Regions from separate parts of the Mesorhizobium sp. M2A.F.Ca.ET.042.01.1.1 genome, predicted to be linked through region 1. Evidence: predicted binding sites of a transcription regulator. Region 1 holds the regulator's gene; each other region holds the start of a gene.
What was found. Region 1 encodes PhoB, which activates phosphate uptake and scavenging genes when phosphate is short. Its sites were predicted from a motif close to TGTCATNNANCTGTCAT; they were not measured.
Positions count from the first base shown of each region.

Region 2: a site for PhoB is predicted at 666-682, ahead of EOA23_RS21045 (PhoX family phosphatase). Genes of this name have one in related genera too.
Region 3: a site for PhoB is predicted at 1,220-1,236, ahead of phnF (phosphonate metabolism transcriptional regulator PhnF). Genes of this name have one in related genera too.
Region 4: a site for PhoB is predicted at 1,005-1,021, ahead of EOA23_RS10335 (YdcH family protein). Genes of this name have one in related genera too.

Region 1 is NZ_RZRX01000054.1:5,016-7,215, forward strand. Features, by position in the region: gene EOA23_RS10810 (ROK family protein) at 1-651, shown strand, start outside; gene phoB (phosphate regulon transcriptional regulator PhoB) at 948-1,637, opposite strand; gene phoU (phosphate signaling complex protein PhoU) at 1,655-2,200, opposite strand, start outside.
Region 2 is NZ_RZRX01000143.1:6,412-8,611, reverse strand. Features, by position in the region: gene EOA23_RS21055 (phosphatase PAP2 family protein) at 1-143, opposite strand, end outside; gene EOA23_RS21050 (hypothetical protein) at 158-496, opposite strand; gene EOA23_RS21045 (PhoX family phosphatase) at 744-2,200, shown strand, end outside.
Region 3 is NZ_RZRX01000084.1:17,743-19,942, forward strand. Features, by position in the region: gene EOA23_RS15010 (carbon-phosphorus lyase complex subunit PhnI) at 1-65, opposite strand, end outside; gene phnH (phosphonate C-P lyase system protein PhnH) at 67-678, opposite strand; gene phnG (phosphonate C-P lyase system protein PhnG) at 678-1,139, opposite strand; gene phnF (phosphonate metabolism transcriptional regulator PhnF) at 1,281-2,027, shown strand.
Region 4 is NZ_RZRX01000050.1:21,900-24,099, reverse strand. Features, by position in the region: gene EOA23_RS10345 (IclR family transcriptional regulator) at 1-473, shown strand, start outside; gene EOA23_RS10340 (DUF465 domain-containing protein) at 639-842, opposite strand; gene EOA23_RS10335 (YdcH family protein) at 1,091-1,270, shown strand; gene ispG (flavodoxin-dependent (E)-4-hydroxy-3-methylbut-2-enyl-diphosphate synthase) at 1,515-2,200, shown strand, end outside.

The sequences.
Region 1 (2,200 bases):
ATGGCAGTGGCGCTGCGATGGCGCGATCCCGAGCGCTATCGCGACAATTTCATCGCCATCCTGCTCTCGCACGGCATCGGCATGGGCCTGGTGCTGAAGGGCGAATTGTTCACCGGCACGCATTCCTCCGGCGGCGAGTTCGGCCACATGATCCATCGTCCGGGCGGCGCGCTTTGCCGCTGCGGCCGGCGTGGCTGCGTCGAGGCCTATGCCGGCAACTACGCCATCTGGCGCAGCGCCATGGGGATAAGCGAGGACGCCGCGCCGACCGACGTCGGCGACGCCGACATGCGCGCGCTGGCCGCAAAGGCCCGACAGGAGGACGGCCCCGAACGGGAAGCCTATCGTCGGGCCGGCGAAGCGCTGGGCTTCGGTCTTGGCAGCCTGTTCGCCCTCATCGACCCGGCGCCGGTCGCCATGGTCGGCGTCAGCGCGGCCGCCTTCGACCTGATCGAGCCGGCGCTGAGGGAGGCGATCGCCCAGACCGCCGGCGGCCAGCACTCGAGCTCGATCTCCTTCGACAGCGAACCCAACGAGCTGCCGCTGATCCGCGAAGGCTGCGCCATGCGCGCGCTGACCTTCGTCGACCAGGAGATTTTCGCGCCGGGGGTCCAGACGAGGTCCGGCGCCGCGGGGAAGAACGTCGCCTAAGCGGGTTTCTGATTCGCCGGAGATAAGCGAAGGCCTTTGGGCTTCGTCATTCCAGGGCGGAGCGACGCGAAGCGGAGCGTAGACCCTGGAATCCATGCCGTTACCTGGATCGTAGGGCGCAGCGGCGCAGAATTCTGGACCGTCGCGACGCGTCGAAGTCACGGAATGGATCCTCGGGTCTGCGCTGCGTCGCTGCGCTCCTTGCTCCGCCCGTGGATGACGAAGCACGAGCGTCTCGGCTACTCACCAGCGCATGCGATCCGGTAGTGGACGCATCAATTCCACGAACGGTGAACCTAATCCTCGCGGATCGCATACCCCGCCCCGCGGATGGTGCGGATGACGTCGGGCATGCGGCCGTTGTTGACGGCCTTGCGCAGGCGGCCGACATGCACATCCACCGTGCGCTCGTCGATATAGATCGTCTCGCCCCAGACATTGTCGAGCAGCTGGCTGCGCGAGAACACGCGGCCGGGATGCCGCATCATGAACTCGAGCAGGCGGAACTCGGTCGGGCCCAGCCTGATCTCGCTCTTCTTGCGGTAGACGCGGTGCGATTCGCGGTCGAGCACGATGTCGCCGACCTTGAGCACGCTGGACAGCACCTCCGGCTTGGCGCGGCGCAGCAGCGCCTTGACGCGCGCCATGAACTCCGGCGTCGAGAACGGCTTGACCAGATAGTCGTCGGCGCCGGTGGACAAACCTCGAACCCGATCGCTTTCTTCACCGCGCGCGGTCAGCATGATGATCGGCAGCCGCTCGGTCTCGGGCCGCATCCTGAGACGCCGGCAAAGCTCGATGCCGGAAACCGCCGGCACCATCCAGTCGAGCACGAGCAGGTCGGGAACATTTTCCTGAAGGCGGATTTCGGCCTCGTCGCCGCGGGTCACCACTTCCACCTGGTAACCCTCGGATTCGAGATTGTAGCGGAGCAGCACCCCCAGCGGCTCCTCGTCCTCCACCACCATGATGCGTGGCGCGATCATCGGGGTAACCTTTTCCGTCAGGCGGCCGGCGCCGACATTGCCGTCTCGTCCTGCTTGGGACGGTTGGCGGGCAATTGCGTGCCGGTCAGCACATAATAGGCGTTCTCGGCGATGTTGGTCACGTGGTCGCCGATGCGCTCAAGGTTCTTGGCGCAGAACAGAAGATGCGTGCAAGCGGTGATGTTGCGCGGGTCCTCCATCATGTAGGTCAACAGCTCGCGGAAGACGGAGGTGTATTTGACGTCGATGCGTTCGTCGTCGTTGCGAAGCTTGGCCAGCGCCGTGGCATCGCCCACCGTATATTCCTGGATCACGCCCTGGACCTGGATCAGCACCAGTTGCGCCATGGAATCGATCGAATGCGTGAGGTCGCGAGGGGCGGTGCTGACACCGACCGACCCGACGCGCTTGGCGATGTTCTTGGCGAGATCGCCGATGCGTTCGAGGTCGCCCGCCATGCGGATCGAGCCGACCACGTGGCGAAGATCGTCCGCCATCGGCTGGCGCTTGGCGATCAGCGTGATGGCGCGGTCGTCAAGCTCGCGCTGACGCGCGTCCATGAT
Region 2 (2,200 bases), on a different contig from region 1:
TCGGTGTCGAAGGCGTGCGGCGCTGTGGCGCGCGCCACCTCCATCAATTCTTCAAAGCCCCACAGCCCGCCGGCGATGACCAACCCGGCCAGCAGCAGGGGGAATTCGATCTTGGCAAGCAATGCACCGACGGATGGCTTCATGAGAGGCTCGAGGGTTAGAGCTTCTGCATATAGGGCCCGAGCGTGATCAGGGCGACGGCGGCGATCGCCGGCACCATGCCGGTCGCCTGGAAAGTATTGAGCCGTTCGCCGAAAAAGGCGATGGCCACGACATTGACCGCGACAAGCTGGATCACCGCCGACAGGCTGAACGCCACCGACATGCCGAACTCGCGCACCAGCCTCAGCATGATCAGGTTGCCGGCGGTATAGAGCGCCAGCGTCACAAGGAGCTTGGCCAGGCTCGGCGCCAGCCCCCATTGCTTGGCCGCCATCGCCGCCAGCAGGAACATCACGGTCGAAATACCGAGCTGCGCCAATCCCCAGAAACTCACCCGCCGTCCCCTTTTTCAAGCGCCGTCGCCATGCCGGCCGCAGCCCTTGTTTCCGAAGCGGGCGAAGCCGTCAAGCTGGGCGCGGTCGATCCCACGTGCGTGTCAGGGATTGAAGCTGGCCCAGCCGCTGCTCAGCCAGCAAACCAATCTTGCGGTTTGATCACGGCGATGTCACGAAAATGTGATCGGCACGGTTTAGGGGTCGAATGGTCAACCCCAGCCACCTCAAGAAAGCCAGAGGAACACCATGACCGCGACCCCTGAGACCCGCTTCCGCACCAGCCAGCTCGAGGAGAATGACGGTCCGCCCGTCAACCCGACCGACAACCGCACCATGGGCGAGATCATCGCCGCGCGCTTCTCGCGCCGCGGGTTCCTCATGGGCTCGCTGGCCGTCTCGGCCATCGCCGCCACCGTCAGCCCGCTGGCGCTCGTCGCCGCCGACGAGGCGCGTGCCGCCGAGGCCTCGGCTTTCAAGTTCGACGAGCTCGAAGCCGGCATCGACGACAAGCACCATGTCGCGCCGGGCTATGATGCCGACGTGCTGTTGCGCTGGGGTGATCCGCTGTTTGCCGATTCGCCGGAGTTCGATCCGCTGAAGCAGTCGGCCGAGGCTCAAGCAAAACAGTTCGGCTACAACAACGACTATGTCGGCTACATCCCGATCGACGGCTCGGCGGAGCACGGGCTACTGGTCGTCAACCACGAATACACCAATCCGCATCTGATGTTCCCCGGCATCGTTTCGATCGTCGAGAAGGACGGCAAGAAGGCCGCCGAGGTCGCGCCGCTGACGAAGGAGCAGGTCGATGTCGAGATGGCCGCGCATGGCGGCACCATCGTCGAGATACGCAAGGAAGGCGGCAAATGGCAGGTGGTGCGCGACGGCAAGCTCAACCGGCGCATCACCTCCACCACCGAGATGGCGCTCTCCGGCCCGGTCGCCGGCCACGACCGCGTCAAGACCAATGCCGATCCCTCCGGCGCCAAGGTCATCGGCACGCTCAACAATTGCGCCGGCGGTGTCACGCCCTGGGGCACCTACGTGATGGCCGAGGAGAACATCCATGGCTATTTCTCGGGCGAATTGCCGGAAGGCCACAAGGAAGCCGCCAATTACAAGCGCCTCGGCATTCCCGAAGGCGCCTATGAATGGGGCGCCCATTACGACCGCTTCAACCTTGCCAAGGAGCCGAACGAGCCCAATCGTTTCGGCTGGATCGTCGAGGTCGACGTCAACGATCCGGCTTCGGTGCCGAGGAAGCGCACCGCCATGGGCCGTTTCAAGCATGAGGGCGCGGAGTCGATCGTCGCCAGGGACGGCCGCGTCGTCTTCTATCTCGGCGACGACGAGCGCTTCGACTATGTCTACAAGTTCGTCACCGCCGGTACGTTCAACCCCAATGACCGCGCCGCCAACATGAACCTGCTCGACGACGGCACGCTCTACGTGGCGAGGTTCGCCGAGGACGGTTCGGTCGAATGGATGCCGATCGTCTTTAGGCAGGGCCCGCTGACGGCGCAGAACGGCTTCGCGTCCCAGGCCGACGTGCTGATCGAGACGCGGCGCGCCGCAGACCTGCTCGGCGCCACCAAGATGGACCGGCCGGAGGACATCCAGCCCAACGCCGGCAACGGCAAGGTCTATGTCATGCTGACCAACAATTCCAAGCGCAAGGCCGAGCAGGTCGACGCCGCCAACCC
Region 3 (2,200 bases), on a different contig from region 1:
CGGTCGGCCAGCAGGCGGTGCGCATTGGCTATGGCGGCTTCGCCGCCCTTTACCGCGACATACATCTCATGCCTCCATCGACTTGACGCGGGTGGTGCGCGGCAGGCAGGAAAGGCTGCCCGGCGCCGCCAGGATGATGTCGACGCCGCGCGGAAAACGCTGGTTGTTCTGCTTCCACTGCTCGACGAAATGGCGCGGCATGCCCGGAGGCGCGATCATCGACGTCTTTTCGATGCCGGGACCTTCGAGCAGCAGCGACGGGCCCGAGGCGAGGTCGTCGACCAGGAGGATCAGCGTCGTCGAGCGGTCGGGATATTCCTGCGTGCCTTGCGCAAAACCGTCGAGCGCCGCCATCTCCCTCGGATTGGCGATCAAGGCGAAATGCGCGTCGGCCGGCGTGTTGGCCAAGGGCGCGCCGGTGTGGAAGCCGAGCCAGGCCTTGACCGAAGCTTCCGCCTGCAGCGGCGGATCGAGCCAGAGCGGCGTGTCATTGTCGCAGAGCGAGAGCGCCACGGCCCCGGCCGTCGCCGACAATGGCGCCGGCGGGCGGGTGAGTTGCGGCAGGGCCTGCACGGAGCCTGGGCGCGCCATCGCGTCCATGATGGCACGGAAGACGGCCTGGGCATTGAAGACCGGCTCGGCGAAGCCGCCGTCGATCGATTGCGTGGCGATATCCATCAGTCCTCTCCGCGCACCATGGTGAAGAAATCCACTTTCGTTGCCGCCGTCTCGACGCGCCGGGTCTCGCGCGCTGTATTGAGCGCCGCGCGCAAGGGCGCGGCGAGCTTCGTCTCGACCGCCTCGCGCTGCGCCGGGTCCTGCCACAGCGCGTCGGCGATCGCGGCGAGCTTGGCCTTGTCCTTGTCGCGGCCGAGCGCATAGGAGTGGCCGACCTGGCCGGAGGGCAGCCGCACCGTGGCGCGGGTGACGGTCGCCTCGCCAACATTGAACGGCGCGCCGCCGCCGCCGATCCGCCCGCGCACCGTCACCAGTCCGGTTTCCGGACCGCGCAAAAGCTCGGCCTCGGAGGGCAGACCCGACTCGTTCCACAGGCGCGCGATCTCGTCAGCTTCGGCATGCGCCAGCGTCGCCATCAATGCTTTCCGCCCGGCCTGCTCGCGCGCTTCCTGTCCTCGCATGGCATTGCTCCTTGCATGCATCAATTTGTCTATTGATATAGACAACTATACAAATTATACCTATCTCCTAACGGGAGTCCATGACGGGTGGATGACAGGCCCGGAAATTGCCCGGGCTGCCGAAGAAATGGTGGGCGATGAATGACCGGACTGGCGAGCAGCATCGAAAGGCGCAACGGCGTGTCGCTCTGGCGGCAGATCGCCGACCGGATCCTGCAGGGGATCGCGAGCGGCGATTTCGCCGAGAACGCGGCGCTGCCGCCCGAAGTCGCGCTGGCCGAGCGCTACGGTGTCAACCGCCACACGGTGCGCAGCGCCATCGCCGCACTGGTCCAGGAAGGCGTGCTGAAGGCCGAGCAGGGCCGTGGCACCTTCGTCCTGTCGCGCAAGCGGCTGTCCTATCCGATCGGCGCGCGCACGCGCTTCTCGACCGGCCTGCAGGGGCAGACGAGCGAGCGGCACATCGCGCTGTTGTCGTCCTCGACGGAGCCGGCCAGCCGGCGCATCGCCGAGGCGCTGCGCATAGCGAAGGGCGCGGCCGTCGTCCGCCTGGAGACGCGCGGCGAGGCCGACGGTCACGCAGTGTCGCGCGCGACAACCTGGTTCGACGCCAAACGCTTCGCCGGCATCGAGGCGGCAATGGCGGAAACCGGATCGATTACCGCCTCGCTGAAGCGCTTCGGCGTCAATGATTATCTGCGGCACTCGACGGTGCTGTCGGCACGCCATGCCGACGCCGACGACCTCGCAGCGCTGGATCTGCAGCCCGGCGCCATCGTGCTGGTTACCGTCGCCGTCAACGTCACGCTCGACGGTCAGCCGATCCAGTTCGCGGAGTCGAGGTTCCCGGCGGAGCGGGTGGAGTTGAGGTTGTCGGCTGGCGATTAGCTAGCCGTCATCCACGACGATAGCCCAATGAGGTCGTCATCCACGGGCGGAGCGACGCGAAGCGGAGCGCAGACCCGAGGATCCATTCCGTGACTCTAATCGCAGGGTGCTGCGGAGCAGAATTCTGCATCGTGGCAACGCCTCAACTTCACGGAATGGATCCTCGGGTCTGC
Region 4 (2,200 bases), on a different contig from region 1:
TCGATACGCTGTCGCGCGAGACCGGGGAGACGTCCGAGCTTTGCATGCTGCAGAGCGGTCGCTACACCATCATCCATTCAAGCCCGGGCACGAGGCCGTTCCGCATCAGCTCGGCCACCGGCCTGCAGATTCCGCTGCCATGGACTGCTTCGGGCCGGTTGCTGCTGGCCGGTCTTGATCGCAGCCGGATCGAGGCGATGGTCACGGAAGACGACCTCGTGCTGCCGGACGGCCGCAAGATAGAGATCGATGACTTCATCGATGACATCGCTCGGGCGCGCGTCACCGGCTATTGCGTCACTTCAGGCCTTGTCGACGCCTATACCAAATGCTTGGCGGCGCCCGTGTTCTCGGCGCCCGGCAAGGTCGAGGCGACGATGTGCCTTGTGGTGCCGATCGACACGTCGGAGGCGCGGACAGGCGAATTGGTCGCGTTGCTGCGCGAGCGCGCAGCCCGGCTTTCGATCTCGTAACGGCGTTGAGCCGGTTATCGATCCAAGGCGTGTTGAGTTCAGGTCAGGCTGAGTCGAAAATGGTGGTTTCCGAGAACCGGAGCGGAGCGTACTTGAGGTACGCGAGCACCGGAAGCGTATGAGGCCGCCATTTGCAGGCCGGCCTCACCTGAATATCGACACGCCTTAGGCGATGATGTCCGGAATAATGCGGTCTTCCAGCGCCGACAGCCGGTCTTTCAGCATCAGCTTCTTCTTTTTCATGCGCTGAATCTGAAGCGGGTCGCAGCCGGTGGCGATCATCGCGTTGATGGCGGCGTCGAAATCGGCGTGTTCTTGTTTGAGCCGGGAATATTCGAGGCGTATTTCAGCCTGTTCCTGTTCGGACATTATCTACCGTCTGCGTATGCATCGCCCAATCGGGCTGTTTGGGCGGGACCGGCTGGGTTTGTGACTTTTCGTCTGAGACCGGCGCGCAGCCCTTATCACATTTCACTTTGTCGTGGAATGCTACCACGTGTCATTCGACATCGAGATCGGTTGGTGGCAAACTGTCACGGTGCCGTCACAGTCTCAACCTGCGGTGGACGTGCCTGCGACGGCTGCAATCGAGGAAACCATGAAAGGGAGAACCAATCATGTCTCTTGCATCCCATCTTGATGAGTTGCAGCGGAAACACGGTGATATCGAGCGCGAGATTACCGACGCGATGAACCATCCTTCGGTGGACGACCTCGAAATCGTGAATCTCAAGCGACGCAAGCTGGCAATCAAGGACGAGATTGAAAAGCTGAAGGCTAGCCCCACGACACACTGAAGCTCCTCCAGGCACCATCACCGCAACCCGCCGCGGTGAAACGTCCGGTGGCAGGAAATGCCACCGGCATGGTGTTTTTTAACTGAAATCGACGGAACGTTCGGTCGCGGATCTCGCGATCGGCAGAGCTGGCGTTTTTCGCCTGGCGGCTGCCGATTTGCCAACCTCGCCTGGCGCTTGCCATTGACAAGCCATCTTTGCTCCGTCACCTCATGCCCGGAACTTTCAGATGAAGGCGACCGGCATGACCGGATATTTTTCCTCTCCCTTCCCGCGGCGCAGGTCGGTCGGCGTTTCGGTCGGCGGCGTGATGGTCGGCGGCGGCGCGCCCGTCGTCGTGCAGTCGATGACCAACACCGACACCGCCGATGTCGACCAGACTGTCGCCCAAGTCGCGGCGCTGCATCGTGCCGGGTCGGAAATCGTGCGCATCACCGTCGACCGCGACGAGAGCGCCGCGGCGGTTCCGCGCATCCATGAGCGGCTGCTCAGGCTCGGCATCGACGTGCCGCTGGTCGGCGACTTCCACTATATCGGCCACAAGCTCTTGGCCGATCATCCGGCCTGCGCCGAGGCGCTGGCGAAATACCGCATCAATCCCGGCAATGTCGGCTTCAAGGACAAGAAGGACCGCCAGTTCGCGGCGATCGTCGAAATGGCGATCAGATATGACAAGCCGGTGCGCATCGGCGTCAACTGGGGTTCGCTCGACCAGGAGCTGCTGACCCGGCTGATGGACCAGAACCAGGCCCAGGGCTCGCCGCTCACCGCGCAGGAAGTCACGCGCGAGGCGATCGTCCAGTCGGCCATCCTGTCGGCCGAGATGGCGGAAGAGATCGGGCTTGGCCGCGACAAGGTCATCCTGTCGGCCAAGGTCAGCGGCGTGCAGGACCTGATCGCCGTCTATACCGAGCTTGCCACACGCTCCGA